DNA from 2 places in the Mesorhizobium sp. M0904 genome. Region 2 is predicted to be linked to the other one. Evidence: predicted binding sites of a transcription regulator. Region 2 holds the regulator's gene; the other holds the start of a gene.

Region 1 (14,842 bases), on a different contig from region 2:
CGTTGAAGCGGCCTGCCCTTTTTGTTTCATTTTTGACGCATCGCTCATTCAAAAGGCCAAAGCGATCTTTGCATTCGACACTGGAGCATTCGACAAGCGGTTATACAGTCGAATCCTTATGGATGAGATGACAGTCGAGGACTTTAGCTTGGAAGGCGACACCACGCGGCCCAACCGGATTATTTCAGCCTTGTTTGGCGCCCGTAAGGAATATTTCGAAGGTGACACGTCAAAGATCGATTCCGGGCGAGCAGCAGAAGCCTGGGAGTTTCACGCTCAGGCTTACTTGGATCTCTTAACATCGCCCGGGCGCAATGAACCAGACGACAGAATTTGCTCAATCGAGGTAATTTTTGGCGAACCAATCTCTATCGAAGGCAATCTATCCGCCGTAGTTGTCCCACATACGCTTTGGGATGGCGAAAAGGGGGCGCCATGGCTTGAGAGGCTTGTCCAAAGTGGTGTCGTGGTCAGCCTTTATACGTTCGTACCTGGTCGTCACCCTGACTACTATCAGGCCCATCTCGAAGCTGCGGTTAGAGATCTGTATTTAGCTTGGGGGGACTTGTGAACAGCACTCAGACCTTCTTCGTCGTGGGGTGTTTGCCATTTCTAGATGATTTGGTTGGCTTTGCCCTTCCAATACTGAAGACGCCCGCAAGGCCGCATACAGAAGTTGTCCAGTATATAGATGAGTATACCGGATTGATTTCTGGCTTTTTTGAATTTGAAAGGACGTCTGAACAGATTGTCCTGCAGCAAAATGATTTCACCGTTAAAGGTGGAGATGAGCACGTTCTCGCGTTTGTCACAGAGGACGGCTTTTGCCATCTGGGCACGGCTACAAGTCTAGCGCCCATCCTACGGGGCTTCATATCTCGCTTTCCTAAGAGAAATGCAATTGCCTTGCAGGTTGCGGAACTGATCGGCAACGCCCAAGAAAAAAACTTGCTCGTCTCTCAATGCGTGAAGAGCTCGTCAACTCAGCCGGGTTGCCGTCTGCAAGGGCATTTTACGAGGGAGCCGCTCTTAGGTCGGCAGTTTGGGGTAATCTGGTCGCATTAGCCCCAAACGCAGATGTTGCAAAACGTATCCTAGGCGCTCGCGCGAGATTGGGCGCATCCATAGGCGCGGGAGGCGAATTACTACTTCACCTAGATGCTCTGGACGACGGCGACCGAGCTTTGATGAATGAAGAGCTCTTAAAGGATGCGATAATTTCCGAATTTGCGATCGTCCCAGACATGATCGCTATACCTACCCCTACATACGAGAAATATGACAATGTGCAAGAAAGCGGGGTCAGAGATTTACTTATCGAGGTGCGATCTGCGCGCCGCCAGGAAGAACGCATAGCGATTCTTATTGCTGGAATATTGGAAAATAGAAGCGTGGGTATTTCTGCGCTCCTACAGTACGGACGGGATAAAGCAAAGTTTGCCAACCATGCCCTTGACAGGATTAGAGACACCCTCATTAGAGACGACGGCGACGACCGATTGATGGAAATAGCGGCTGAGAAGCTTGTGCGCCATTTGTATTCCGCACAGTTCCCTGCAAGCAGAGGCTCTTTATTATTATTTTTTGCGAAGTATCTGGCGGGATGGCCGGAGATAAATGGCGAGATACATAGAAGACTCGGTAGAACCCGCAGCATGTTTGTCGAGCAGTATAGGCCAGCGATTGAGGAGTTTCTTAAGAGTCCGAGAATTCAGAGCCGAGATGGGCCTGACCTGCCCCTTTTCCGGGCATCTCTCCAATCTTTTCCCATCGAGTGAACTCTCTAACGTCACGGACGCTCCCTCTGCGTGGCGGCTGGATTTCTGACCTTTCTCGCCGGCGAAAGCCTGCTGCTGGCCGGCAATGCGGCGGGGCTTGAGGCCAGCGTCCCCTCCTATGTCGGCGGCATCTCGCTTTGGGCGGCGGCGCTGGTCATGGTCAGCGCCGAAAACCTTCGCGCTGTGGACGCGGCTTGCCGCTGTCGTGGCGGCTTTGCTGTTTGTCGTCTCAGTGGGCCTGACCCTGTGGGGCAACCCTTTGTTGCCGACCTCGGCGCCGCTGCCCGCTGCCGGATATCCCTTCCTGGTGCCCACATTCATCGGCTGGATCTGGACGCTGCTGAAGCCCGATCGTTGAGCCCGGTCGGACCGCCCCTCTCCGGCCGCTTCGCGGCTCCCCCACTTTGTGGGGGCGAGGAACCCAGGTCTTGTGAGGCTTCGGCGATCGGCATTTCCTCGCCCCACGAAGTGGGGAGAGGTGGTTTGCGAAACAAACCGGAGAGGGGTCTTGCTTGGCAACGCTGCGCTTTCGCGATGTGCAAATGGCGCACCCCCTTCCACCCATCCCGCCGCCATGCCATGTTCCCCCTCGCGGCCGGGCAGGCCGTTTCATTCCGGGGGGAATTCCATGTTGTCTTACGCTTTCGCGAGCCGCGCCGCCGCGGCGCTCTTCTTCGCCGTGTTGTTTGCGCCAGCCGCGCATGCCGGCGATGTCACCTTCGAGATCAGGAACAGCCATCCCAACGCCATGCGCGTCGAGCTCTACAGCCAGGACCGCGACCATGTCTGGCCGGGCAACAATCAGGATTACTATCTCAATGACGGCGAGACCAAGTCGATCCCGCTGTCCTGCAATGACGGCGAATCGATCTGCTACGGCGCCTGGGTCGATGGTGACGAGAATACCTATTGGGGTGTCGGCCCCGCCAACACGGAAAAATGCGACGATTGCTGCTACACCTGCAGCGGCGGCGAGACCGAGGAGATCGATCTGGTGCCGTGACGTGGCAAATCTCCCCCTTTGAGGGGGAGATGGCCGGCAGGCCAGAGGGGGTCGCCGCGCGTGGAGCGCCGGCCTGTTCTGCAGTAGCAGGCCGAGCCCAGTCGGGCCGCCCCCCTCTGTCGCCTTCGGCGACATCTCCCCCTCAAGGGGGGAGATCAGGCGCCCAGCCTCTCAGGCAGCTTGACGCCGTCCCGGCCGCCGCCATAGCGTGACGCCTTCAGCAAGGAGATGCACCCATGGCAGTGGTCGAAGGCGAAAAAATCGATATCGGCTTTTCCGGGCGCCGCTGCATCCATTCGCGCAATTGCGTGCTGGGCGATCCGCATGTCTTCGTGCCCAATGCGCCCGGCCAATGGATCCACCCCGAGGCGGCCAGCGTCGAGAAGATCGTGGCGCTCGCCGAAGCCTGCCCGTCCGGCGCCATCACCTATGTCCGCAAGGACGGCGGGCCGCAGGAACAGCCGCCGGTGGTCAACATTGTGCGCATAAGGGAAAACGGTCCGCTTGCCGTCCATGCCGAGATTGTGTTGGGCGGCGAAACGTTTTACCGCGCCACGCTCTGCCGCTGCGGCGCCTCGGAAAACAAGCCGTTCTGCGACGGCAGCCACACCAAATCGGGCTTCACCGCCACCGGCGAGCCGGCGCTGAAGGACGCGCCGGCGCTGGAGGTGCGGGATGGCCCGCTGACCGTCACACCGACGACCAACGGCCCGCTCAAGCTCGAAGGCAATGTCGAAATCGTCACCGGCACCGGCCACACGGTCGACCGCACGCAACGCACCTTCCTCTGCCGCTGCGGCCACTCCGCCAACAAGCCGTTCTGCGATGGCTCGCACAAGCGCGTGGGGTTTGTGGGGTAGGGGCCGCCGCTATCTCCCTCCTTGAGGGGGAGATGTCGCCGAAGGCGACAGAGGGGGTCGGTGCGTCCTGACGCCAACGCCATCGCGGCCAGAGAATGCCGGCGCTCCACGCGAGACGACCCCCTCTGGCCTGCCGGCCATCTCCCCCTCGAGGGGGGAGATTACGCTGCCTTGGCCCAGCGCTCGTGCCTTTATCGGCCCGTTCATATCCGCTAAGGGGCGGAGACGAATTCTCCGGACCCAAATATGACCGCCAAGCCCAAACCCTCACCCCTGTTCCTCGGCATCGACACCGGCGGCACCTATACCGACGCCGTGCTGTGGTCGGAAGCCGGCGGCCCTAACGGCAAAGTGCTGGCCAAGGCCAAGGCGCTGACCACGCGCCATGATCTGGCGGTCGGCATCTCCGGCGCGGTCGATGCGGTGCTCGAAATGGCCGGCACCGACCCGGCAGCGATCAAACTGGTATCTATGTCGACGACGCTAGCCACCAACGCGCTGGTCGAGGGCCAGGGCGGCCGCGTGGCGCTGGTGATGATCGGCTTTGCCGAGGGCGACCTTGCCCGCGACGGGCTGAAGGCGGCGCTTGGCACCGACCCGGTGGTGTTCTGCCCCGGCGGCCACGATGTCCACGGCAATGCGGCAAAGCTCGATCTGTCCGGGCTGGAGGCAGCTTTGCCGGAACTGGAAAAGTCGGTGTCCGGCTTTGCCGTCTGCGCCTATTTCGCCACCCGCAACCCGGCGCATGAGCTAAGCGCGCGGAACCTGATCCGCGACAGGACCGGCCTGCCGGTCACCGCCAGCCACGAACTGTCGGCCAAGCTCGGCGGCCCGCGCCGGGCGCTGACGACATTGCTCAACGCCAGGCTGATCTCGATGATCGACCGGCTGGTCGCGGCAACCGAAGGCTTTTTGGCCGCGCGCAACATCGCCGCCCCGCTGATGGTGGTGCGCGGCGACGGCGCTCTGGTCTCGGCCGCCTTTGCCCGCCAGCGGCCGATCGAGACCATCCTGTCCGGCCCGGCCGCCAGCCTCGTCGGTGCCCGCCACATGACCGGCCTCGACGATGCCGTGGTCTCCGATATCGGCGGCACCACCACCGACGTCGCCGTGCTCGACAAGGGCCGGCCGCGGCTCGATCCGGAAGGCGCCACCGTCGGCGGGTTCCGCACCATGGTCGAAGCCGTCGCCATGCGCGCCTTTGGCCTCGGCGGCGATTCCGAAGTGGCGCTGGAGGACGGCGCGCTCAATCCGAGAATCCTGCTCGGCCCGCGCCGCCTGGTGCCGCTGGCGCTGGCCGGCTTGATGCATGGCGAGGCCGTCACATCAGAGCTCGAACGCCAGCTGCGCGCGCCCAACCCCGGCCGCATGGATGGCCGGCTGGCGGTGCGCACCGGCGTGCCGGAGCGGCTGGCGGCCGGACTGACCGGCGCCGAAGCCAAGCTTTACGAGCTGATCGGTGCTGTGCCGCAGGCTCTCGACAGATTGCTGACCTCGAACGCCCAGAACGCCACCTTGAACCGGCTGGTATCGCGCGGGCTGGTGCATGTCGCCGGCTTCACGCCGTCGGACGCCGCGCATGTGCTGGGCAGGCAGGCCAATTGGGATGCGGCCGCGGCACGTCTGGGTGCCGAGCTGTTCGCGCGCAGGCGCGACGGCCGCGGCCAGTTCATCGCCGCCTCGCCGGAGGCGATCTCGGAACGGGTGCTGACCGCGCTGACCCGCCTGTCGGCCGAAGTCATCCTCGAGACCGCCTTCGCCGAGGATGGGCTGGATGGCGCGGCGACCGTCGCCCATGCGCTGGTCCAGCGCGCTGTCGACGCCCATCCCGGCATCGCCCGCCTCAGCGTCGCGCTCGACCGCCCAGTCATCGGCCTCGGCGCCTCGGCGCCGCTGCACTATGCCGGGCTGGCCGAGCTGGTCGGCAATCGATGCGTGGTGCCGGAGGATACCGATGTCGCGAATGCGCTCGGCGCCGTCGTCGGCCAGGTCCGGGTCTCGGCCGAGGCGCGGGTCAGCCAGCCCAAGGAAGGGCTGTTCCGTGTCGCCTCAGGCGAAAGCGTGCGCGACTTCAACGACGAGGCGGCGGCGATCGCCGCGGCGGAGAAAGACGTGCGGGCGATTGCCGCCGGGCGGGCGAAGGATGCCGGCACCGACAACGCCGAGATCGAAATCGCCAGCGAGTTCCGCGTCTCGACCGTCGAGGGCCAGCGCATGTTCATCGAGGCGCATGTCGTCGCGGTGGCGTCGGGACGGCCAAGGATTGCGGTGTGAGCGAGTAATCTCCCCCCTCGAGGGGGAGATGTCGCCGAAGGCGACAGAGGGGGTCGCCTCGCATGAAGCGCGACTTCCTTCTGCCGCAGGAGGCCGAGCCCGGTCGAACCGACCCCCTCTGGCCGCTTCGCGCCCATCTCCCCCTCGAGGGGGGAGATCGGCAGCGAAAACGCCCTACCTTCACCTAAGCCGAATTGACCCTGCCACCCTGACATGTCAAAGGCCCGGCCTAGCCTTTCGTCTGGAGAAGCCCTGATGACCGACCGCGTCGAGATCGCCGGATTGCGGATTGCCCGCGAGCTTCATGATTTCGTCGTCAACGAGGCGCTGCCGGGCACCGGCATTGAAGCAGAGGCATTCTGGAACGGTTTTTCCGCCATCGTCCATGATCTCTCGCCAAAAAACCGGGCGCTGCTCGAAAAGCGCGATGCCATGCAGGACAAGCTCGACCGCTGGTACCGCGACAATGGCGCGCCGCTCGACATGGAGGCCTACAAGACGTTCCTCCGCGAGATCGGCTATCTCCTGCCCGAGGGGCCGGCGTTCAGCGTGACCACCGAAAATGTCGACCCGGAAATCGCTTTGGTCGCCGGGCCGCAGCTGGTGGTGCCGGTGATGAACGCGCGTTATGCGCTGAATGCCGCCAATGCGCGCTGGGGTTCGCTGTACGATGCGCTCTACGGAACCGACGCCATCCCGGAGACGGACGGCGCCGAGCGAGGCAACAAATTCAATCCGGCGCGCGGTGCCAAGGTCGTCGCCTGGGTGAAAAGCTTCTTCGACGAGGCGGTGCCGCTCACCACAGGCAAATGGGCCGGCGTCAACGGGCTTTCGGTCGCCAACGGCATGTTGCGGCTCGGCGAGGGTGCCGGCGCCACCACGCTTGCCGACCTCAAGCAGTTTGCCGGCTATCGCGGCGATGCCGCCAATCCCGAAGCCGTCCTGCTGGTCAAGAACGGCCTGCACATCGAAATCGTTGTCGACCACAACAACCAGATCGGCCGCACCGATCCGGCGGGCATTGCCGATGTCGTGCTGGAATCGGCGCTGACCACCATTCAGGACTGCGAGGATTCGGTCGCCGCGGTGGATGCGCAGGACAAGGTGCTGGTCTACCGCAACTGGCTCGGCCTGATGAAGGGCGACTTGGCGGAAGAGATCACCAAGGCCGGCAAGAGCTTTGTCCGCAGGCTCAACCCCGACCGCACCTATACCGCGCCGGATGGCGGCACGCTGACCTTGTCCGGCCGCTCGCTGATGCTGGTCAGGAATGTCGGCCACCTCATGACCAATCCGGCGATATTAGACCGCGAAGGCAACGAGGTGCCGGAAGGCATCATGGATGCGGCGCTGACGGTGCTGATCGCGCTGCACGACATCGGCCCGAAGGGGCGGCGCGCCAATTCTCGCGCCGGCTCAATGTATATCGTAAAGCCCAAGATGCACGGGCCCGACGAAGTTGCCTTCGCCGTCGAGATTTTCGACCGCGTCGAAGCGCTGCTCGGCATGGCGAAAAACACCATCAAGATGGGCATCATGGACGAAGAGCGGCGCACCACGGTCAACCTCAAGGAGGCGATCCGCGCCGCGAAAGATCGCGTCGTCTTCATCAACACCGGCTTTCTCGACCGCACCGGCGACGAGATCCACACCTCGATGGAAGCCGGCCCGATGATCCGCAAGGGCGACATGAAACAGGCCGCCTGGATTGCCGCCTACGAAGCCTGGAACGTCGATACCGGCCTCGAATGCGGGCTGGCCGGCCGCGCCCAGATCGGCAAGGGCATGTGGGCGATGCCCGACCTGATGGCGGCAATGCTGGCCGAGAAAATCGCGCACCCCAAGGCCGGCGCCAACACCGCCTGGGTGCCGTCGCCGACGGCAGCAACCCTGCATGCCACGCACTACCACAAGGTCGACGTCCACGCCGTGCAGCAGGCTCTGAAGAGCCGGCCCAAGGCCAGGCTCGACGACATCCTGTCGATACCGGTGGCAAGGCTGCCGAACTGGTCTCAGGAAGACATCCAGAAGGAGCTCGACAACAACGCGCAGGGGATTCTGGGCTATGTCGTGCGCTGGATCGACCAGGGCGTCGGCTGTTCGAAAGTACCAGATATAAACGACGTCCGCCTGATGGAGGACCGCGCCACGCTGCGCATCTCCTCTCAGCACATCGCCAACTGGCTGCATCACCGCGTCTGCACGCCCGAGCAGGTCATGGAGACGATGAAGCGCATGGCGGCTATCGTCGACCGCCAGAATGAAGGCGATCCGCTCTACCGGCCGATGGCACCGGAATTCGACAAGTCCATCGCCTTCCTCGCCGCCTGCGATCTCGTCTTCAAAGGCCGCGTCCAGCCCAACGGCTACACCGAGCCAGTGCTGCACGCGCGGAGGTTGGAATTGAAGGCGAAAGGGCAGGAGCGATAGTCGCCAGCGTCCCCCTCCCCCTCGAGGGGAGGGTGGCCCGAAGGGCCGGGAGGGGTCCTGGGTGCAGTGCGCTGACGCCCATTCTGACGATGCGCCTCGGGAAGAGCACGGCAACGCTCCGCACGCGGATCGGTTTCGAAATACAGCAAGGCCGAGGGTCCCACCACTGACCCCACCCGGCCGCTTCGCGGCCACCCTCCCCTCAAGGGGGAGGAGAGCGTCCCTCACGCCGCCTGCGCCATCCGCTCCGAGCTCATGCGGTAGGAAATCGCTTCGGCCAGATGGATGCGGCCGACCGTCTCGCTGGCTTCGAGATCGGCCAGTGTCCGCGCCACCTTCAGGACGCGGTGGTAGGCTCGTGCGGAAAAGCCGAGCTTTTCGCTGGCATCCCTCAGCAGCGACAGGCCGGCGGCATCGGGCATGGCGATCTCCTCGATGACCGACGGCGAGCAATGCGCGTTGGTGGTGGCGGAGGTCGCGCCGAGCCGTTCGAAACGCTCACGCTGGATCGTACGGGCACGGGCGACGCGTAGTGCCACGGCTGCGCTCTTCTCCGCCCGGTCCGGCCGGATCAGATCGCTGGCCGAGACCGCCGGCACCTCGATCCTGAGATCGATGCGATCGAGCAGCGGGCCGGAAATGCGCGCCTGGTAGTCGGTGCGGCAGCGGTCGCCGCGCAGGCAGCGATAGCCCGGCTCGCCGGCCATGCCGCAGCGGCACGGGTTCATCGCCGCGACCAGCTGGATGCGTGCCGGATAAGTGACGCGATGATTGGCGCGCGCGATCATGCAGTCGCCGGTCTCCAGCGGCTGGCGCAGCGCATCGAGCGCCTGCGGCGAGAATTCGGGAAACTCGTCGAGGAACAGCACGCCGTGATGGGCGAGCGAGGCCTCGCCCGGCCGCACGCGCAACCCGCCACCGACCATCGCCGCCATGGAGGCCGAATGATGTGGCGCGCGGAACGGCCGCCGGTCGGTGAGTTTTCCTTCCCCGAGCTCGCCGGCCACCGAGGCGATCATCGAGACTTCGAGCAATTCCCTGGGCGCCAGCGGCGGCAGGATCGACGGCAGCCGCTGCGCCAGCATCGACTTTCCCGACCCCGGCGGTCCGACCATCAAAAGATTGTGGCCGCCGGCGGCCGCCACCTCCAGCGCCCGCTTGGCGGTCTCCTGGCCCTTGATGTCGGCAAGGTCGGGCAGGTCGCGCGCCGCGGCATGGATGCCGGCTTCCGGCCGTGACAGAACCTGCGTGCCGCGAAAATGATTGGCGATGGCAATCAGGCTGCGCGGTGCCAATATGTCGAAATCCTTGCCGGCCCAGGCCGCTTCCGGCCCGCAGGCGAACGGGCAGATCAGGCCCTTGCCTTCGGCATTGGCGCCGATCGCCGCCGGCAGCGCGCCGGCCACCGCGGCAATGGTTCCGTCGAGCGACAATTCGCCAAGCACGACATAGCCGGCGAGCATGTCGCCCGGAATGGCGCCGAGCGCCGCCATCAGCCCGAGCGCGATCGGCAAATCGTAGTGGCTGCCTTCCTTCGGCAGGTCGGCGGGTGCCAGATTGACGGTGACCTTCTTCGACGGCATCGACAGGCCGGATGCATGAAGTGCTGCCTGCACCCGCTCGCGGCTTTCGGCTACAGCCTTGTCGGCCAGCCCGACGATGTGCATGTTGACCTTGCCCGGCGCGATCATCACCTGCACGTCGACCGGCACGGCCTCGATGCCTTGGAAAGCAACCGTGCGAACCCGCGCCACCATGTCTTCACCCCGGATGCAGGCTTTTGCCCCAAGCCTTTGCGATCATGCCGCGAACGGCGTCACCGGAGACAACCACAGATTTCCGGCGAAGGCAAGAACATTTGGGGAACGGCTGAACGCAACGGCTGCGATGGTTTGCAACGCGGCCGCTCGCGAAGCGAGGCTAGCTCCGCTTCTCCTCCACCGCATTCCAGAACAGGCTGGCGATGTCGGCGCCGCCGAAGCGCTGCACTTCGCGTATGCCGGTCGGTGAGGTCACGTTGATCTCGGTCATGTAGTCGCCGATGACGTCGATGCCGACGAGGATGAAGCCGCGCTCCTTCAGCGAGGGGCCGATGCGGGCGCAGATCTCGCGTTCGCGTTCCGTCAGCTCGGTCTTTTCGGCGCGGCCGCCGACATGCATGTTGGAGCGCGAATCGTGCTCGGCCGGCACGCGGTTGATGGCGCCGACAGGCTCGCCGTCGATCAGGATGATGCGCTTGTCGCCAGCCCGCACCTCCTTGAGGTAGCGCTGCACGATGTAGGGTTCGCGGAACATCTGGCCGAACATTTCGAGCAGCGAGGCGAGGTTGCGGTCGGCCTCATGCAGGTGGAAAATGCCGGCGCCGCCATTGCCGTAGAGCGGCTTGACGATGATATCGCCGAACTCCTTGCGGAAGGCGGCGACCTCGAACGGATCCTTGGTGATCAGCGTATCCGGCATCAGGTCGGGAAATTCGGTGACGAAGATTTTTTCCGGGCTGTTGCGCACCCAGGCCGGGTCGTTGACCACCAGCGTCTTCGGATGGATGCGCTCGAGGATATGCGTGGTGGTGATGTAGTTCATGTCGAAGGGTGGATCCTGCCGCAAAAGGATGACGTCCATCTCCGAAAGATCGGTGCGGACTTCTTCGCCCAGCGAATAATGGTTGCCCTTCTCGTCGCGGACCTGCATCGCCTCGATACGGGCAAACACCTTGCCGTCGCGCAGCGACAGCCGGTCGGGCGTGTAGTGGAACAACTGGTGCCCGCGCCGCTGCGCTTCCAGCGACAGCGCAAACGACGTATCGCCGGCAATCGACACGGTGGAGATGTGGTCCATCTGGACGGCGACTTTCAGGGGCATGGGTGCTCTCCGGCGCACTTGGAGCGACGTACGTCCACCTGGACGCACATACGCTCCAACATTCTTGAATCCATGCGTCGTGCTTTCCGAAAATCGATTCCGATTTTTCGGGCCGATGCATCGACGACAGCGATATAGGGAAATCGGCGGCCTCTGCCAATCGGCCAAGGTCATGATGAGGCTGCGCTTCGCGTGGCGCAGACCCCAATGCGATGTGCGTTCAGCGGTCGAAGACCAGCTTGGAATAGCCGAGGAAGGACAGCGCCATGGCAACCAGTGAGGCGACCGCAAGGGCGACGAGCGGTGGCACCATCGGCAGCGCGAACAGCATGGCGCAATAGACGAGATAATTGACGAGGCTGGTGGCAATGCCGACGCCGCCATAGCGTGCGCCCTCTTGCGCGACGCCGCGGCTGGAAGGCGAGAAGGTCAGATGGCGGTTGATCAGCCAGGTGACGGACAGGGCAAAACCGATCGAGATGATGCGAGCCGCGAAGGGGCCAAGCGGCGCTATCGCCAACACCAGCCAAAGCGCCGCCGCGTCGGCGACCAAGCCGATGCCGCCGGCGACAATGAAGCGGGCGAGGCGTCCCATTTAGAGATCTAAGCCGCCCGCGGGGTCTTGCGCGGTCCGGCCTTCAAAGTCGCGAGCGCGCTTGCGCGTTCACGTTCGACGCGGCCGGAAGGCATCGACAGATAGAAGATGCGCTTCTGCTCGGCCCGGCCGCGCGACACCGAATCGAGGATTACCCCGGTCACCGCCGCCAGCATCGACAGCAGCAGCAGCCCGACCGACAGCACCCACGTCGGCATGCGCGGCACAAGCCCGGTTTCGGCGAACTCGATCAGCACCGGCGCCATCAGAAACAGGCTTGATGCCAGGAAGAACACTGAAAAAGCGCCGAAGAAACGCAGCGGCTGCGTCTCCTTCATCAGCATGGCGAACATCCACAGGATCTTCGCGCCGTCGCGAAAGGTCGATAGCTTCGACGAGGAGCCTTCCGGCCGTCGGCCATAGTCGAGCCCGATCTCGCTGACCGGCAGTTTGAGTTGTGAGGCGTGCACCGACATTTCCGTCTCGATCTCGAAGCCGCCGGAAACCGCAGGAAAGCTCTTGACGAAGCGCCGAGTGAAGGCGCGGTAGCCGGAGAAGATATCGGTGAAGTCGGAGCCGAACAGCCGCTTGTAGAGGCTGTTGAAGATGCGGTTGCCGAAGGCATGACCGGTCCTGCCGCCATCGTCGGTGACGCCGCGCCTTGTGCCCACCACCATGTCGGAGCGCTCGGTCAGCAGCGTGTTGATCAGTTGCGGCGCGTCCTCCGGCGCATAGGTGCCGTCGCCGTCGGCCATCAGGTAGATGTCGGCCTCGATGTCGGCGAACATGCGGCGCACGACATTGCCTTTGCCCTGGCGCGGCTCGCGCACCACGATGGCGCCGGCGGCGCGGGCTCGGAGCGCCGTCAGGTCGCGCGAATTGTTGTCGTAGACATAGATCGCGGCGGAAGGCAGCGTTTCGCGAAAGCGCCGCACCACTTCGCCGATCGTCAGCTCCTCATTGTAGCAGGGCAGCAGCACGGCGATGCTCGGCTCATGGCGCACGTCTTGTGGCATTTTCGTCTCCGGATGCCCCGTGAGGCCCTGACCGCTCAAACGCTGGCCTCGCTCGGGCGGCTTTACTATTTATTGAAGCTGTTAAGGCTAGGTTTAAGCCGCCCCGTATTCCTCCAAAGGTCCTGATATGAGCACAGCCGACGATGGCGCCTTCATTTGGAGGTCCGATATCGCGCTGGCGCTGCTTGCCACGGTGCTGGCAACTGCCGTCAATGCCTTTGCCGGCTTCCCGGCACTGACCAATGCCGGCGGCGACAACGACAATCTGCTGCGCCTCGTCGAAGTTCGCGACATGCTCGCCGGCCAAAGCTGGTTCGATCTCCACCAGTACAGGATGGGCCTGCAAGGCGGCTTCGTCATGCACTGGTCGCGCCTGGTCGATGCGCCGATCGCCGCCATCATCATCGCCGTATCGGCCCTGACCGGCAGCGCGGCGCTTGCCGAGAATGTCGCGCAAGTGCTGTGGCCGGCGCTGCTCTTCTGCCTGACCGTATTTTTCACGGCTCGCGCCGCGCGCAGCTTTGCCGGGTGCGGCGCTGTGCTGCCGGCTGTCATCGTCGGCGCTGCCGCACTGCATTTCCTCGGCATTTTTTCGCCTGGCGCGCTCGATCACCACAATATCCAGCTGATGCTGAGCATGGCCAGCCTGAGCTTGTTGCTTGAAGCGCCATTGCGCAAGGCGGCGGCATTGCTCTCCGGCCTATGCGCCGGGCTGATGCTGGCCATCGGTATGGAAACCGCGCCCTACGTTGCCACCATCGGCGCCTATGTCGCCATGCTGTTTGCCCTCGACGCCAATGGCGAGAGGCTGATCGCCAAGGATTTCGGCCTCGGCTTTGCCGGCGTTTCCGCTCTCGTCTTTGTCGCCACCATTGCGCCATCCGCCTGGGACCAGGCGCAATGCGACGCATTCTCAACCGTGCAGTTCGTCGTCGCAGCGATTGCCGGAACCGGCCTTGCGGCGACAGCGTCGATCGAGCCGGCCGGCCGCACGCGCCAACGGCGCATCGCCTCACTTGGCCTGCTCGCCATGCTATTGGGCGCTGTCGTCGTCTTGTTGTTCCCACAATGCCTGGCAGCGCCCTATGCCAATCTCGATCCGCGCCTCAAGGAGCTATGGCTTGATCACATCGACGAGGCGCAGTCGCTGTTCAAGCTGCTCGCTGAAGATCCGGCCGGGGTGGTGGCGCGCTATGCCACGCCGCTCATTGCGCTCGTGCTGATGGCGCTTCGCCTTGGCCGCGGTGGCTGGCGGCGGCAGGACAGCCTTGTCGGCGCGCTGCTTGTCGTGGCCTTCATCGTCAGCGCCTGGCAGGTACGCGGTTCGACATTCTCGATCGCCTTCGCCGTCATTCCGCTTGCCGCCTGGATTGCCAAATGGCGTCAACGGGCCGAGGCCAGCGCGTCGCGCGGTGTGGCGCTGCGCATGGCTGCCGTCTGGCTGGTTTCGGTGAATGCGGTCTGGACTGGGGCTGCCGCGGCGACCTCGGTAGCCTTCGACCACAGCAACACCACGGCGGATAATGGCGACGGCACCGACGTCGCTTGCCAGCGCAAGGCCTCCTTTGCGGCACTCGGCCGCCTGCCCGGCACCACCGTGCTGGCAATTTCCAATCTCGGATCGCCTATCCTGGCCTATTCCGGACATCGCGTCTTCGCCGGGCCTTATCATCGCAATGTCGCCGGCAACCTGCTGGCGCTCGATGCCTTCCTTGGGTCCGATGCCGATGCCAGGACGGTCGTCGCGGATCATAACGTCGGCCTCGTCGCGCTGTGCCCCGGCAGCGCCGAAAGCAAGCTCCTCGCAGCCAAGGCGCCGGCAGGCTTTCTTGCCGGGCTGATGCGCGGCAGCGTGCCGGAATGGCTTGCGCCGGTTGCCGGGACCAGCGGAGCCGCCGTCGAATTGTACCGCGTCCGGGTGGGCGGCTGATCGATCGGCGGCGCGTGCGGCCTTTTGTCGGACATAAGTCGCGCCAATCCACTCTTTCGCCCTTGCCCGCCCGACACGGCTGGATAGGATGCGC
Region 2 (14,842 bases):
GTTCAAACGACAACAGATCGCGGCATAAGATGCCCGATTACTGGTTGGGGACCTGCGGCGTGGCCGGCGCGGTGGCGCCGTTTGTCGCTGGCGGCGTCGCCGGAGCGGTTGCCGGCGGCGTCGTTGCCGCGCCATTGCCGGACGGCGGGGTCGGCGCCGTGGTGCCCGAAGGCGGCGTCGGCGTCGTGGTTCCGGGCAATTGGTTGAGTACGCCCTTGCCTGCCCCGTCCGAGGTCGCCGGCACGCGATCGAGAATGTCGATCGGCTTTTCGCCATAGCGCGCTACGATCGACAGTGTCAGCGAAGTGACGAAGAAAGCTGCGGCCAGGATCGCCGTCGCCCGCGTCAGCGCATTGGCGGCGCCACGCGCGGTCATGAAGCCCGATCCGCCGCCGATGCCGAGGCCGCCGCCTTCGGAGCGCTGCAGCAGCACCACGCCGACAAGCGCGAGCACGACCATGAGGTGGACGACGATCAGTACGGTTTCCATAATTTATCCTGGCAAGGCCTGGTGCGGCCGCTGATTTGGAGGCGGCTCAATACAATGCTTTGACGGCATTTCCAAGCCCGTGGCCGGAATATGGGAAGCAATGCGTCCTTTGCAACGATTTCGGCGCCGGCCGTCCGCTCAAATGCAGCAAGCAGCCTTGTATCAAGCGATGTTTCGATAGGCTTCCGCGATGCCGAGGAAGTCCGCCGCCTTTAGGCTGGCGCCGCCGACCAGCGCGCCATCGACATTCCTGACGCCTAGCAACTCGACGGCGTTGGACGGCTTGACCGAGCCGCCGTAGAGAATGCGCATCTTGGCCGCCGTATTGCCGAGCTTCCGGGCCAGTTCTTCGCGGATATGCGCATGTGCCTCGGCGACGTCGGCGGCGGTCGGGGTCAAGCCGGTGCCGATCGCCCATACCGGCTCATAGGCAATGACGGTGTTGGAAGCCGTGGCGTTTGGCGGGACCGAGCCAGCGACCTGGCGCGACAGCACGTCGAGCGTGGCTCCTGCTTCGCGTTCGGCTCTTGTCTCACCAATGCAGATGATGGCCACCAGCCCGGCACGCCATGCGGCGGAGGCCTTGGCCTGCACTAAGGCATCGTCCTCCTTGCGATCGGCGCGGCATTCGGAATGGCCGACAATGACATGGCTGGCTCCTGCATCCTTCAGCATCTCGGCCGAAATGCAGCCGGTATAGGCGCCGCTTTCCTCGGTGTGGCAATCCTCTCCGCCGGCCCGCACCGGTGTGCGCGACAGAATCTCGGCGGCGTGCGCAAGTAAGGTCGCCGGCACGCAGAGCACCGCTTCGGTCTCGGCGTCGAGCCCGCTCATGAAGCCGTTGCCGATCATCCTGAGCTCGTTGAGCGAGGCGCTGGTACCGTTCATTTTCCAGTTGCCGGCGACGAGCGGGCGGATTCCAGGCGTCATGGGATTGTTTCTCCGGGCAATTTCCAGCTGGCCCTCACTATCAAAATCAGGCCACAAAGCAATCGACAGTGAGCAGGAAGGGCGCTATTGCGCTTGTTTCAGACTCGGCGCATGCGAAATGCGCAAAAATCGGAAGTACTCATGCTTGGTATGTTGAGAAGTGCGGCAGGGACCTGGGTCGCGAAACTGCTGCTGTCATTGTTGGTGTTGAGCTTCGCCGTCTGGGGTATCTCGGGACGGCTGATGGGCGGTCTTGCCGGCCATGACGCCGTGATCACGGCCGGAGTCACCAAGGTCTCTATCAACGAATACCGCCTCGCCTATGATCGCCAGCTCAGCGTCATGTCGCAGCAATTCGGCCAGCGCATCAGCCGTGAGCAGGCGACGGCGCTCGGCATCGACAACCAGGTGCTGGCGCAACTCGTATCGGGTGCCGTCCTCGACGAGCAGGCCCGCAAGCTCGGCCTCGGCCTGTCCAAGGACCGGCTCGCCGAACTGACGCGTGAAGACCCGGCGTTCAAAGGGCCTGCCGGAACCTTCGACAGGAGAACGTTCGAGTACCTGCTTCGGCAGATCGGCATGCGGCCGGAAGACTATTTGAAGAACCGCGCCCAGGTCGCGGTCCGCCAGCAGATCGTCGAGGCGGTTTCGGACGGCCTCAAGGCCCCTGATACATTCTTCAAGGCGGTCGCGCTCTATCGCGGCGAAGATCGCACCATCGACTACCTGACCTTGCCGAAATCGCTTGTCGAGCCGATAGAAGCGCCGTCCGACAGCGTGCTTTCGGCCTATTTCGAGGACAACAAGAAAACCTACGCCGCGCCCGAATACCGCAAGTTCTCCTATGTCAGGCTCGAGCCGGAAGACATCATGGATTTGAGCGCGGTGACCGACCAACAGGTCAGCGACGACTACAACAAGAACAAGGCGCGCTACACCACGCCGGAGATGCGCACCATCGAGCAGCTTGTATTCAAGACGCCTGATGCCGCAAAGGCGGCGCTCGATTCGCTCAGGACCGGCGCGACTTTCGACAAGATCGTCGCCGCCGAGGGCAAGACCCCGGCCGACACGCTGCTCGGCACGCTGGCCAAGGACAAGATCGCCGACAAGGCGGTCGCCGACGCCGTCTTCAGGCTCAACGTCAATGAGGTCAGCCCGGTCGTACAAGGCGCATTTGGTCCCGTTCTGCTGCGCGTCACCGAGATCAAGCCGGAAGTGGTGAAGCCGCTGGCCGAAGTATCCGAGCAGATACGCAAGGACCTGGCACTGGGCGAGGCAAGCCGCATCTTGCTGGACGTGCACGACAATTACGAGGATACGCGCGCCTCGGGCAGTTCGCTCGCCGAGGCAGCCGCCAAATTGAAGCTGAAGGTCGTCACCATCGACGCCATCGACCGCACCGGCCAACGGCCGGATGGAAGCATCGTCAAAGACCTGCCGGAATCGCCGGCGCTCATCAAGGCGGTGTTCGAATCCGAACCCGGAACCGACAATGAAGGTCTCACCACCGCCGATAACGGCTTCGTCTTCTACGACGTGAGCGCGATCACGCCGGCCCGTGACCGCACATTGGACGAAGTCCGCCAGAAGGTCGTGGCCGACTGGACCGCGGCGGAGACCACCAAACGGCTCACCGCAAAAGCGCAAGAGCTCGAGAAGCGTCTCAAGGCCGGCGCGACGCTCGAGGTGATCGCCGGTGAGCTCAAGCTCGAAAAACAGACCAAGCGCGGCGTCAAGCGCGATGCTGACGACGTCGATTTCGGCAAGGAAGGGGCCGCCGCGATGTTCGGCGTCGGCGAAGGCGGCACCGGGCTGATCCCCTCGCCCACGGGCGACGGACAGATCTTGTTCAAGGTTGCCGAGGTATTCGAGCCCGCCGGGGCCGACGCCAGCTCAGTACCCCAGGACGCACAGAAATCCTTCACATCCGGCATGTCCGACGACCTGCTCGACCAGTTGGTAGCGCAGTTGCAGACGCAATATGACGTCCGCATCGATCAGACGGCCGTAACCCAAGCCCTGGCCAGATGAGCGCACTGAAGATCCACATCGCCAAGGTCGCCGCCGGCAGCGCTCTTTCTTTCGAGGAGGCGCGCGAGGCCTTCGACATTATCATGTCGGGCGATGCTACTCCGGGCCAGATAGGCGGCTTCCTGATGGCATTGCGCGTGCGCGGCGAGACCGTCAGCGAGATCGCCGGCGCCGTCGCCACCATGCGCGCCAAGATGCTGCGCGTCGAAGCCCCCGAGGGCGCCATCGACATTGTCGGCACCGGCGGCGACAATTCGCACAGCGTCAACATTTCGACCGCATCCGCCTTCGTCATCGCCGGCAGCGGCGTGCCCGTCGCCAAGCACGGCAATCGCGGACTGTCCTCGCTGACCGGCGCCGCCGATGTGCTGATCGCATTGGGCGTCAAAATCGACATCCCTCCGGAGACGATCGGCCGCTGCATTCACGAGGCCGGCGTTGGCTTCATGTTCGCGCCGGCGCATCACCCGGCGATGAAGCATGTCGGCCCGACCCGGGTCGAGCTCGGCACCCGGACCATCTTCAACCTGCTGGGCCCGCTTTCCAATCCGGCCAGTGTCAGACGGCAAATGGTCGGCGTGTTCCTGCCCGAATGGATCATGCCGGTGGCAGAAACGTTGAAGGAGCTTGGCGCCGACCACGCCTGGGTCGTCCATGGCGACGGCTATGACGAGATCACCACCACCGGCGAAACGCAGGTCGCCGAATTGGCCGGCGGCGAGATACGCAGCTTTGTGCTGACCCCGGAAGCAGTCGGGCTGACGCGTCACACCAAGGACGAGTTGCGCGGCGGCGACGCCGCCCACAACGCCCAGGCACTGCGCGACATGCTGGGCGGCGCCGCTGGCGCCTTTCGCGATACGGTGCTGATGAATGCCGGCGCCGGGCTGGTGGTGGCCGGCAAGGCGACGACGCTTGCCGACGGCATGGTAACGGCGGCGCAGGCCATCGACAGCGGCCGCGCGCTGAAAGTGCTCGACAGGCTGGTCGAGATTTCGAACGGTTAAAACCATGTCCGACATCCTGCGCAAGATCGAGGCTTACAAGCGCGACGAGATCGCGGCGGCCAAGGCACGCGTGCCATTGGCCGAGATCAAGGCACGGGCGACGGATGCCGACGCGCCGCGCGGCTTTCTTTCCGCCCTTGAGACTAGGCGCAAATCCGGCGGGTTCGCGCTGATTGCCGAAATCAAGAAGGCTAGCCCATCCAAAGGCCTGATCCGCGCCGATTTCGATCCGCCGGCGCTGGCCAGGGCCTATGCGAAAGGCGGTGCCGCCTGCCTTTCGGTGCTGACCGACACACCCTCTTTCCAAGGCGCGCCCGAATTCCTCACCGCTGCGCGCGCTGCCGTCGAGTTGCCTACCTTACGCAAGGATTTCCTGTTCGACCCCTATCAGGTCTACGAGGCCAGGGCATGGGGCGCCGATGCCATCCTGATCATTATGGCCAGCGTCGACGACGCGTTGGCAAGAGAACTCGAAGCGACAGCTTTCGGGCTCGGCATGGACGCGCTGGTCGAAGTGCATGACGAGGCGGAAATGGAACGTGCGCTGCGGCTGTCGTCGCGGCTGATCGGCATCAACAACCGCAATCTCCGGACCTTCGAAACCAGCCTCGAGACCTCGGAACGGCTGGTAGCGATGGTACCGGGCGGCCGCCTTCTAGTCAGTGAGAGCGGGATCTTTTCGCATGACGATTGCCGCCGGCTGGAGCGGAGCGGCATCGCTACTTTCCTGGTCGGCGAGAGCCTGATGCGTCAACAGGACGTGGCCGCGGCAACGCGCCTGCTGTTGACGGGCAAGGCGCCGGCAGAGGCGATCTGAGATGGCGGCCGCCCTCACCCATCTTGGCGCGCAGGGCGAAGCCAACATGGTCGATGTCGGCGACAAGGCTGAGACGGTGCGCACGGCAGTCGCGGAAGGTTTTGTCGCGATGCGGCCCGAGACGCTGGACATGATCCTCGCCGGCGACGCCAAGAAGGGCGACGTGCTGGGCACCGCGCGCATTGCCGGCATCATGGCGGCCAAGAAGACGCATGAACTGATCCCGCTCTGCCATCCGCTGCTGCTGACCAGGATATCTGTCGACATCGAGCCGGACGCAGCTTTGCCCGGCCTGAAGGTCACAGCATTGACCCGCGTCACCGGCAAAACCGGCGTTGAGATGGAGGCCCTGAGCGCCGTCTCGGTCGCTTGCCTGACCATCTACGACATGGCTAAGGCGGTCGACCGCGCAATGGTCATCTCCGGCATCAGGCTGGTTGAAAAGACCGGCGGCAAATCCGGCGACTACAAGATCACCGGGGCCACCGAGGCAGGCCGCTAATGGCGCTGGTCCCAGTTGCCGAGGCGCTCGAGCGCCTGCTGGACGGAGCAGTTGCGCTGCCGGGCGAACGTGTCGCGCTGCTGGATGCCGCCGACCGCGTGCTGGCGGAGCCGGTTGTGGCGCTCCGCACCCAGCCGCCGTTCAACGCCTCCGCCATGGACGGCTATGCCGTGCGGGCGGCCGACATCGCGTCCCTACCGGCAAGCCTTTCGGTGATCGGCATGGCGCCGGCCGGACGCGGCTTTGCCGGAACGGTGCAGCAGCGGCAGGCCGTGCGCATCTTTACCGGCGCGCCGCTTCCCGCAGGCACCGACACTATCGTTATCCAGGAGAACGTCCGCGACCTCGGCGGCGGCAAGGTCGAAGTGACAGAGCCGACGGTGCAGGGACGCAACATCCGCCGCCTTGGGCTCGATTTCGCCAAGGGCGATGTCCTGCTGCCCAAAGGCCGCCTGCTCGATTCGGCCGCCTTGTCGCTGGCGGCATCGGCCAACCACCCCGAGGTCGGCGTGGTCAAACGGCCGCTGGTCGCCATCATCGCCACCGGCGACGAATTGCTGCCGCCGGGCAGCGAGCTTGGCCCTGACCAGATCATCTCCTCCAACGCCTATGGTGTCGCTGCCGCCGCACAGTCGGTCGGTGCGCTGGCGCTCGACCTCGGTATCGCGCCGGACCGCAGGGAGGCGATCGCGGCATTGGTTGAAAAGGCCGTGAAGGCTGGCGCGAACGTCATCGTCACGCTGGGCGGTGCCTCGGTCGGCGACCACGACTTCGTCCATGACGTGCTGACCGGGCAAGGCATGACGCTCGATTTCTGGAAGATCGCCATGCGACCGGGCAAGCCGCTGATGTTCGGGCGGCTGGGCGACATTCGCTGCATCGGCCTGCCCGGCAATCCCGTGGCGAGTCTGGTGTGTGCTCAGCTCTTCCTGAAGCCGCTGCTGGCCCGGCTCGGCGGCCGCGCCTTTCAGCAGGATATCCGTCGGGCAGGGCTCGGTGCTGCCATGCCGGCCAACGATCTCAGGCAAGATTATGTGCGGGCTGTTGTCACAGACGATGCCGGTGCGCTCGTGGCGACGCCGTTCGGCATCCAGGACTCCTCGATGCTGAAAATGCTGGCCGATGCCAACGGGCTGATCGTCCGCGCGCCGTTCGCGCCTGCTGCGGCGGCGGGCTCCCCCTGCGACGTGCTGATGCTACGCTGAACCTGCCTCACTCCGAGATCAAGGTCCGGGTCAGCGGATGGTCTGGATCGGCCAAACCGTCGATGATGTTGAAATGATGCCGGTCAGGCTCGACCACGGAGCTGGTCGCGGCACCCAGGCCGATCCAGATGTTGGCCAGCAACGCGCTCTGGCGCAGGAATTCGGCTCGCTCGCCGCCGCCGGCCCAACAGGTCAGGCGGGCCTTGTCCATCGGGCGCAGCAGCACCGGACTTTCGGCCTGCGCCTCGGCCTTATCGATCGCCAGCGTCTCGTTCATGCCGGTGCGCATGATCGGGCGCAAATCATGCACCCCCGAGATCGACACCACGTGACGAACGCGCCGGACCACTTCGGGCGCCAGCGGCGTCGTCCTGGTAACCATCCGGCTAACAAGATGGCCGCCGGCCGAGTGCCCGGTCAGCATCAGCGGCCCTGCGACCATCGCCGCCGCCTTGCCTATCGCCGCGCCGACTTCTTTGACGATGCTGCCAATGCGTATCTGCGGACAGAGCGTGTAGGACGGCATGGCAACTGCATAGCCGCGATCAACAGCCCCCGCGGCAAGATGTGACCAGAAACTCTTGTCGAATGCCATCCAGTAGCCGCCATGGACGAACACCACGACCCCCTTCGGCTTGGTGGCCGGCAGGAAAAGATCGAGCCGGTTGCGTGGGTTGTCGCCATAGGCCAGGTCGAGCCGCGCCCTGCCCTCGGTCGAAAGCGCGTCGCGGAAAACCTGCGCGGGCTCGACCCAGGCCGCCGGCCAGCGATCGCTGCCGGCTATGTTGGCGCCGTTGGCATAGGCGTTGTCCCAATCGGCAATGTGACGTTCGAACACCCTGCGCCCTCCCTGGCAATATGGCCTTGCAACCTGGCCGCGAGCATCGCGCGGCGCGTCGTCGCCAGCCTCACGATTCCAGCTCTCGCATCAATCTCAAGTGACAGCCGCCTTGATGGCGAAGCGCGCATCCTTCCACGCACCGGTGCGCAGGATCTCCTCAAGCACTTCGACGGCCTGCCAAACATCGGCATAGCCGACATAGAGCGGGGTGAAGCCGAAGCGCATGGTCGATGGCGCGCGAAAATCGCCGATCACGCCACGTTCGATCAGCGCGCGCATGATCTGATAGCCATGCTCATGCATGAATGAAATCTGGCTGCCGCGTTTTTCTCCATCGCGCGTGCTTTCGAGCGTGAGGTCGTAAGTGCCGCACTTTGCCTCGACAAGCTCGATGAACAGATCGGCCAGTGCGATGCTCTTCTTGCGCACCGCAGTCATGTCGACATCGTCCCAGATGTCGAGCGCGCCCTTCAGCGTGCGCATCGAAAGGATCGGCTGGGTGCCGCACAGAAACCGGCGGATGCCGGTGCCGGCCGCATAGCCTGGCTCGAAGGCGAAGGGCCGTGCATGGCCCCACCAGCCGGTGAGCGGCTGCTGGATGTCGGCAAGATGCCGCTCAGCCGCATAGATGAAGGCAGGCGCGCCCGGTCCGCCATTCAGATATTTGTAGGTGCAGCCAACGGCAAAATCGGCGTTGGCTTTGTCGAGCTCGACTGGCATCGCGCCGGCGGTGTGGCAGAGATCCCAGACGATCATCGCCCCGGCTTCCTGGGCCCTGCGCGTCAGCGCCGGCATGTCGCGCAGTTCGCCCGATTTGTAGTTGACGTGGTTGACCAGCACCACGGCGGTGCGATCGTCGATCAGCTCCTCGATGGTCGGCGCGTCGACCGCCGAGAGGCGCAGCAGCGCATCTTTTCGCGTCGAAACCACACCCTCAGCCATGTAGAGTTCTGTCGGAAAACTATCGCCCTCGGCGACGATGACCTGCCGCTCCGGTCGCATGGCCATGGCGGCGTGCAGCAGCTTGTAGATGTTGACCGACGTCGTATCGCAGACCACCGTCTGGCCGACCGCGGCACCGATCAGGCGCCCGAGCTGGTCGCCAAGTTCAAGCGGCATGTTGAACCAGCCGGCCGTGTTCCATGCGCGGATGAGATCATGCGACCATTCTTCGGTCGCGGCCTTGTACAATTCATCGAAAGCGGGCCGTGAAGCAGCTCCTAGCGAATTGCCGTCGAGATAGATCACTCCTTGCGGCAAGACAAAGCGGTCGCGCATCGCGCCCAGCGGATCCGCGGCATCCATCGCCTTTACGGCCACGAGATCGGGAATTCCCGTCATGATTTGCCTGCTCCCCCAAAAAATCCAACGCAACGCCGGACACGCATCAACTGTTCTTCTGTTCTTCCATTACCTGGTTGCGCGTAGCAAGGCTCCACCGGCGAGAAGCAGCCTGACCAGGCGGTGGAAACCTGGAGTTAGCCCGAGGTTGGCGTTTTGAGTTCGTTTCGTTCACGGCGCATTGACCAAACCGCACAGTCGATAGGGGTTCACTTCCGTGCCCTTTGCCGACCGACGGCCGATGCCAGTGCCGCCTTCTAGGAGGCGAGAACGGCGCAAACGAAAGCAGAATCAAGGCGATGAGGCTCGCGGCGGCGAAAATACGGTACGCCGGTAGGGGACGTCGTTTGTTTCCCGAGCCTTAACGCATTCATTAAACTTTAAACAGTTGCGGAACACAACTGGAACAGATAGTGTCTGTTCTGGGTTTGTTTTCTGATTCTGTTGGGGGTCGCTATGCTGACACGCAAACAACACGAACTGCTTATGTTCATCCACGAAAGGTTGAAGGAAAGCGGTATCCCACCTTCCTTCGACGAGATGAAGGAAGCGCTCGACCTGGCTTCCAAATCCGGAATCCACCGACTGATTACGGCGCTGGAGGAGCGCGGCTTCATTCGCCGTTTGCCCAACCGGGCCCGTGCACTGGAGGTGCTACGCCTGCCTGACTCGATCGCCCCCGGCCTCAATGCGGCACGCAAGTTCTCGCCGAGTGTCATCCAGGGCAGTCTTGGGCAAGGTGCCCCTCGGCAGGGAAAGCCGACATCGTCGCGCGTCCCTGCAGCCGGCAATGACGACGATGTCGTCGCCGCCGTTTCGATCCCGGTAATGGGCCGCATCGCCGCTGGTGTGCCGATCGATGCTATCCAGCACCAGACGCATTCGATTTCGGTGCCGCCGGATATGATCATGGGCGGCGAGCATTATGCGCTCGAGGTCAAAGGCGATTCGATGATCGAGGCTGGCATTTTCGACGGCGACACGGTGATCATCCGCAACGCCGATACGGCGAGCCCCGGTGAGATCGTGGTGGCCCTGGTCGACGAGGAGGAAGCGACGCTGAAGCGGTTCCGCCGCAAGGGCGCCTCGATCGCCCTGGAGGCCGCCAATCCGGCCTACGAGACGCGCATCTTTGGACCAGACAGGGTCAAGGTGCAGGGCAAGCTCGTTGGGCTGATCCGCCGCTACTGAGTTGCGCCCTTGGTGCCGGCTTTTGGATTGTCGGCCCGGTATGGCGGCAGGCCGCGCGCCGCGCGTGAAAATTTCCGCTGCACGTGCCAGGGCCGGTATGATTTTTCGACGGCGAAGCGGATTTCGGCGCGTGTTGCCGCTTGTGGATCGAAATAGACGGCCGCACTTCCCGCGCGCGCCAGTTGCCGTTTGGTGACGACGAGGACCAGCCGGTCGTAGTAGCAGGGATTATGGGCGGTGGCGTCGTCGATGACGATCAAGCTGGCGAAGGCGCAGGCTGGCCGTGCGGTATCGCGGTCCTTGGCTTGCGCAATGATCGCGCCGGATGGATGCCTGGCGAGGCAGAGACCGTCCGTGCAAATGAACGGCATGCCCGGCGGTAGGTCGGCCGGATCGGCAATGTCGAATTGCGGATCGTTCTTTCCAGGTGTTTCCGGCGCGACGATAGCCTCTGATGTGAGCGCGCGTTTCCAGTTGTCGATGGTGAACTCATTCGGGCGTGCCCGGTTGACCGCGAGCTCACCGCTGCCGATCGGCAGCGCGACCAGCCGTGCGTCCTCCGAGATCAATACGTCGGGTACGCGCGTCTGGGTTGTCGTTAGCAAGCCGGCGAGCGCAAAAGGAATTGCCGCGAGCCGCAACCAGGTCGTCGCCATGCTGGCAACGACGAGGGCGATCGTCACCAAAAGGACGGATCTCAGCGAAATCAGCCCCACCGCATCGATTGGCGAGCGCTCGGAGATCCACCCGGACAGGGCGATCATCGCCGTCAGCCCTTTGCCCATCACGTATAGGAAAGGCCCATCCGCGCCGAACGGCATCGCCAGCGCGCTGAGCACGGCGAAGGGCATGACGACCAGTGAGACGATGGGCATGATGGCCAGATTGGCGAACAGGCTGAGCGGCGCCACGCGCTGGAAATGCCATAGGGCGAAAAGCGCCGTGGCGCTCCCTGCAATGATCGAGGTCATCGCCAGGCCGCCCATGCCCAGCAGGACCTTTCGCGTGGCGAGGCGTAGCGGCGACCGCCGCGGCGGCGGCGTGGTGGCCCTGCCGGCGCGGTAGTCGGACCAGCCGGCATAGGCGCCGACAAGGGCCGCCGTCGCGGCGAAGGACATCTGGAAGCTCGGACCGACCACCTCGTGTGGCGACACCAGAATGACCGCGATGGCCGAGATCGCCAGGTTGCGCATGGTGAGCGCGGCCCGGTCGAACAGCACGGCGATAAGCATCACCGCCAGCATGATGAAGCTGCGTTCGGCCGCTACCACAATGCCGGAAAAGACGAGGTAGGCCGCAATCGAAAAAAGCGCGGCGGCCGCGGCATATTTCTTGACCGGCCGTCGCGATGAGAAATCGGGAAACAGCGCAAAGGCGCCGCGTAGCAGCGCCATGATGGTGCCGGCGACCAACGCCATATGCAGCCCCGAGATAGAGATGATGTGATAAATGCCTGTACGCCGCATCGCTTCGTTGATCTCCTCGGGAATGCCTGCGCGCACGCCGACGATCAGCGCAGCAGCAATCTCGCCCTCGGCGCCGCCGATGCGGCTGCGGATATGGTCGGCGATGGATTCGCGCGCGTCTTCGATCGCGGAAGAAAGCCGCGCGGCAAGCGGCATGCTGCTCGACGACACGACTTTCGGATTGCCGAGAAAAAAGCCGCTGCCGCCGATACCGGCGAAATAGCTGTCGAAGGAGAAATCATAGCTGTCGGGCCGCACCGGGCCGGTCGGCGGCAGCAGCCGCACATAGCCGGTGATCTCGGAACCGGCGGCCAGCTCATCCGGTATCTTCATCGCCGAAACGCGGACCCGTTCCGGCATGTAGCGCAGCGTCGGCCTGGCGGTTGAGATCACATCGATTGTCAGCCGGATGCGGCCGCTAGCCATGGGTTCGTACGATACGACGCGACCCGTCAGCCGCGTCGAGATTTCAGAACCGAGCACATGCGTCCCGACACGCCAGGTCTCGAACTTGGCGGCAAGCACGCCAAGCACGCAGAACAACGCCACCATGAAGCACAGGCGGGCTCTGGGCCAAGAGCGCGAGACGACGGCACAAAGGGCCGCGAGGAGCACGAGTGCGATCGGCTGTGGAAAGGCCGGCTCCACCGCCATCGCGAAATACACGACCACCCCGCATGCGAGGAACACCGGCACCAGCAGGAAGGCGATGCCACGGTCGAGTTCCAGGCCGGCCGCCGAGGTTACGCTGTTGCGGATACGGGACGGTGACGAGAGGCGGAAACGCCTGGGCAGGCGTACGATGGGCTCGCCCGCGGGCACGAGAACCGTTGCTGGGTCGCTGGCCGGCAGCGACGGAGCATCGAAGCGCGGAGCGGGTAGCAATGCCGGTGCCGGCAGGACAGGCGGGGGAGCGGCAAACAGCAAGCGTTCGCTGACGCCGCTGCCAACGTCCTCGCCCTCGCCCGCACCACGGCCTCGCACAGCCATCGGGTCTGCCCCTTGCGCCCTCGACCTCCTATGCTACATGAACGCGCAACGCGCGAAAGTCCGCGCAACAACATTCGCTTCCTACGCCCGCCTGGGTCGCTTCCTTTATCTTCACCGCGCCTCGCGTTCGGCAGGGTAGCCCGCCGGGCTCTCGGCCCGACTTCATCGGCCGGTTTCAACCTGACGACAGCCCTCTTAGCTGACCTCCATGACCGGCTCGCTGGCGTCTTAGTCGAGCAGCTTGGCTGGTCCGCCTTCATCGACTGCTACGACCGGCCGAAACCCTGTTCTAGCTTGACCCGCCCTATTTCGGCAGCGACGGCGACTACGCCAAGGAGCTTTTCGGCGGTGACCAGTTCGAGGCAATCGCGACCAGACTGTCTGTCAATCAACGACGTGCCGGAGATCCGCGCGGCCTTCCGGGCCAACAGCATCGAAGAGGTTCAACTGCTCTACAGCCTGGCTGGCGGCAAGGGGACAGCCGCGCGAGATTTGATTATAAGCGGCAGTCGATATTAGAGAGGGAGCGGATGACCGAAAAGGAAGAGACCGAGAAATCGGCACGATCTGGGTGGGTGGTATTCGGGTTTGCGGCAACCGCAGTTTATTTCACGGCATTGGGCTCGATCCTAGGCAATAGCGGGCCGGATAGCCTTTTGCCAATCAACAAGGCCAGCCTCGCGCTAAACACATTCGGCGATTTTGTCGCAGGGATCTGCGCTCCACTTGCCTTTCTTTGGTTGTTCGTGGCCACCATGGTCCAGTCACAAGAGCTTGCTCTGCAACGGCAGGAACTGCGGCTGACGAGGAGGGAGTTCGAACTCAATCGAGACATTTTAAAACAACAGGCAGAAGAGGCCCGCGCCCAAGCCGCATTCATAGGCAAACAGACACAACTCCTGGAAGGCGCCGAGGTAGATCGGTTGATCGATACGCACCAAGCCGCCTTTATTCGCCGGTATCGCAAAGTGGGTGGACGTACGATAATGGTTGGCGAAGCTGACGACGAGGACAGGCAGATGATCCAAATAGGGGTTCAATCTTCAGATCCCCTGAATTTCGTCGGGGCGGCCACAGATGTCCGGGTGATCGCCTCACAACTTCGCCGCGCCAAAAATAAATCTCCTGACAAAGTAGCTTATTTTTCTAAGCCACACTTTCAGCCACTCGGAGATGCGCTCAATGAAATTGCGGAGATGATGGACCGCTCATCGCCAACCATGAAAGCCAAGCTCAAGGAAGCCAACTTCGCTACCGCTGTGGCCGCTGCGGATTACCTTCTCGCCCAGTGCGTGGATTACCCCAAGAACTTAAAGTTAAATGATCGCCTCTAAACACTCTGGCAGCTATTCAGCGCACGCTAACTGAATCGCAGTTGGTTTGCCGGCTAGATGGTGCCTTTAGTCCTCGGGCGGGATATTCCACGTTTTTAATTCGGCTTGCAGGCTGCTAATCTCGTGCTTTCGTTCCGGTGGGGCCTGGAGACGCACAATCTCAAGTTTCCCTTGCCATCCATGCCGAATAGCCAACAGGAACCGTCGTCGATCCCCAGTTGCGGACTGCAATTCTTCCGCGAGGTTCGTCAAACGCATTCGGCATTTGTTCAATTGCATATCGAGGTCGCCAACCACCCCAGAAATTAGGTGCTGTCCGATAAGACAAGCACGGCGTCCGTGTTTTTTCATTTGGTTGGTCGTCGAGCGTAATTCCATCAAGAGCACTCCCAAGGACGTCTGCACTTTCTCTTGAGGCGTCTCTGGAAATTCTTCATGCAGGCTATTGAAGTGCAGCGCGGAGATGTGCCCGGCGATCTTCTGGTCAGAGAACGAAACTGGCTCCCAGCTGTGTGCAAATTCGTTCCTAATCCGCCGAAGCCTCTCCAGATCGTCGTACTGGGGCTTTGTCACCAATCCCAGAGAGTAGGCCATTTTGATTCGTGCTGACAGCGTTCCAAGAGGGGCGTTGAACCCTTCAAGGAGTGTCGATGCTGGCGCGCCCTCAATTAGAAATGCCGCTATAAGATCGCCG

The links. Region 2 encodes LexA, which represses DNA repair genes until DNA is damaged. Its sites were predicted from a motif close to TGTTCNNNNTGTGTTCNG; they were not measured.
Region 1: the regulator LexA is predicted to act here: its motif matches at 10,196-10,213, upstream of NKH80_RS24760 (YifB family Mg chelatase-like AAA ATPase).

The regions. Positions count from the first base shown of each region.
Region 1 is NZ_JAMYOC010000026.1:54,535-69,376, forward strand. It holds gene NKH80_RS24720 (hypothetical protein) at 1-571, shown strand, start outside; gene NKH80_RS24725 (hypothetical protein) at 568-1,065, shown strand; gene NKH80_RS24730 (hypothetical protein) at 1,188-1,778, shown strand; gene NKH80_RS24735 (hypothetical protein) at 1,897-2,136, shown strand; gene NKH80_RS24740 (hypothetical protein) at 2,407-2,781, shown strand; gene NKH80_RS24745 (CDGSH iron-sulfur domain-containing protein) at 3,018-3,641, shown strand; gene NKH80_RS24750 (hydantoinase/oxoprolinase N-terminal domain-containing protein) at 3,888-5,915, shown strand; gene NKH80_RS24755 (malate synthase G) at 6,171-8,345, shown strand; gene NKH80_RS24760 (YifB family Mg chelatase-like AAA ATPase) at 8,570-10,102, opposite strand; gene gshB (glutathione synthase) at 10,266-11,207, opposite strand; gene NKH80_RS24770 (GtrA family protein) at 11,428-11,802, opposite strand; gene NKH80_RS24775 (glycosyltransferase) at 11,811-12,818, opposite strand; gene NKH80_RS24780 (GtrA family protein) at 12,946-14,748, shown strand.
Region 2 is NZ_JAMYOC010000008.1:188,118-202,959, forward strand. It holds gene secG (preprotein translocase subunit SecG) at 38-490, opposite strand; gene tpiA (triose-phosphate isomerase) at 653-1,420, opposite strand; gene NKH80_RS11285 (peptidyl-prolyl cis-trans isomerase) at 1,562-3,454, shown strand; gene trpD (anthranilate phosphoribosyltransferase) at 3,451-4,461, shown strand; gene trpC (indole-3-glycerol phosphate synthase TrpC) at 4,466-5,278, shown strand; gene moaC (cyclic pyranopterin monophosphate synthase MoaC) at 5,280-5,780, shown strand; gene NKH80_RS11305 (molybdopterin molybdotransferase MoeA) at 5,780-6,985, shown strand; gene NKH80_RS11310 (hormone-sensitive lipase) at 6,993-7,823, opposite strand; gene kynU (kynureninase) at 7,920-9,167, opposite strand; gene lexA (transcriptional repressor LexA) at 9,624-10,358, shown strand; gene NKH80_RS11325 (ComEC/Rec2 family competence protein) at 10,352-12,814, opposite strand; gene NKH80_RS11330 (hypothetical protein) at 13,345-14,148, shown strand; gene NKH80_RS11335 (MltR family transcriptional regulator) at 14,215-14,842, opposite strand, start outside.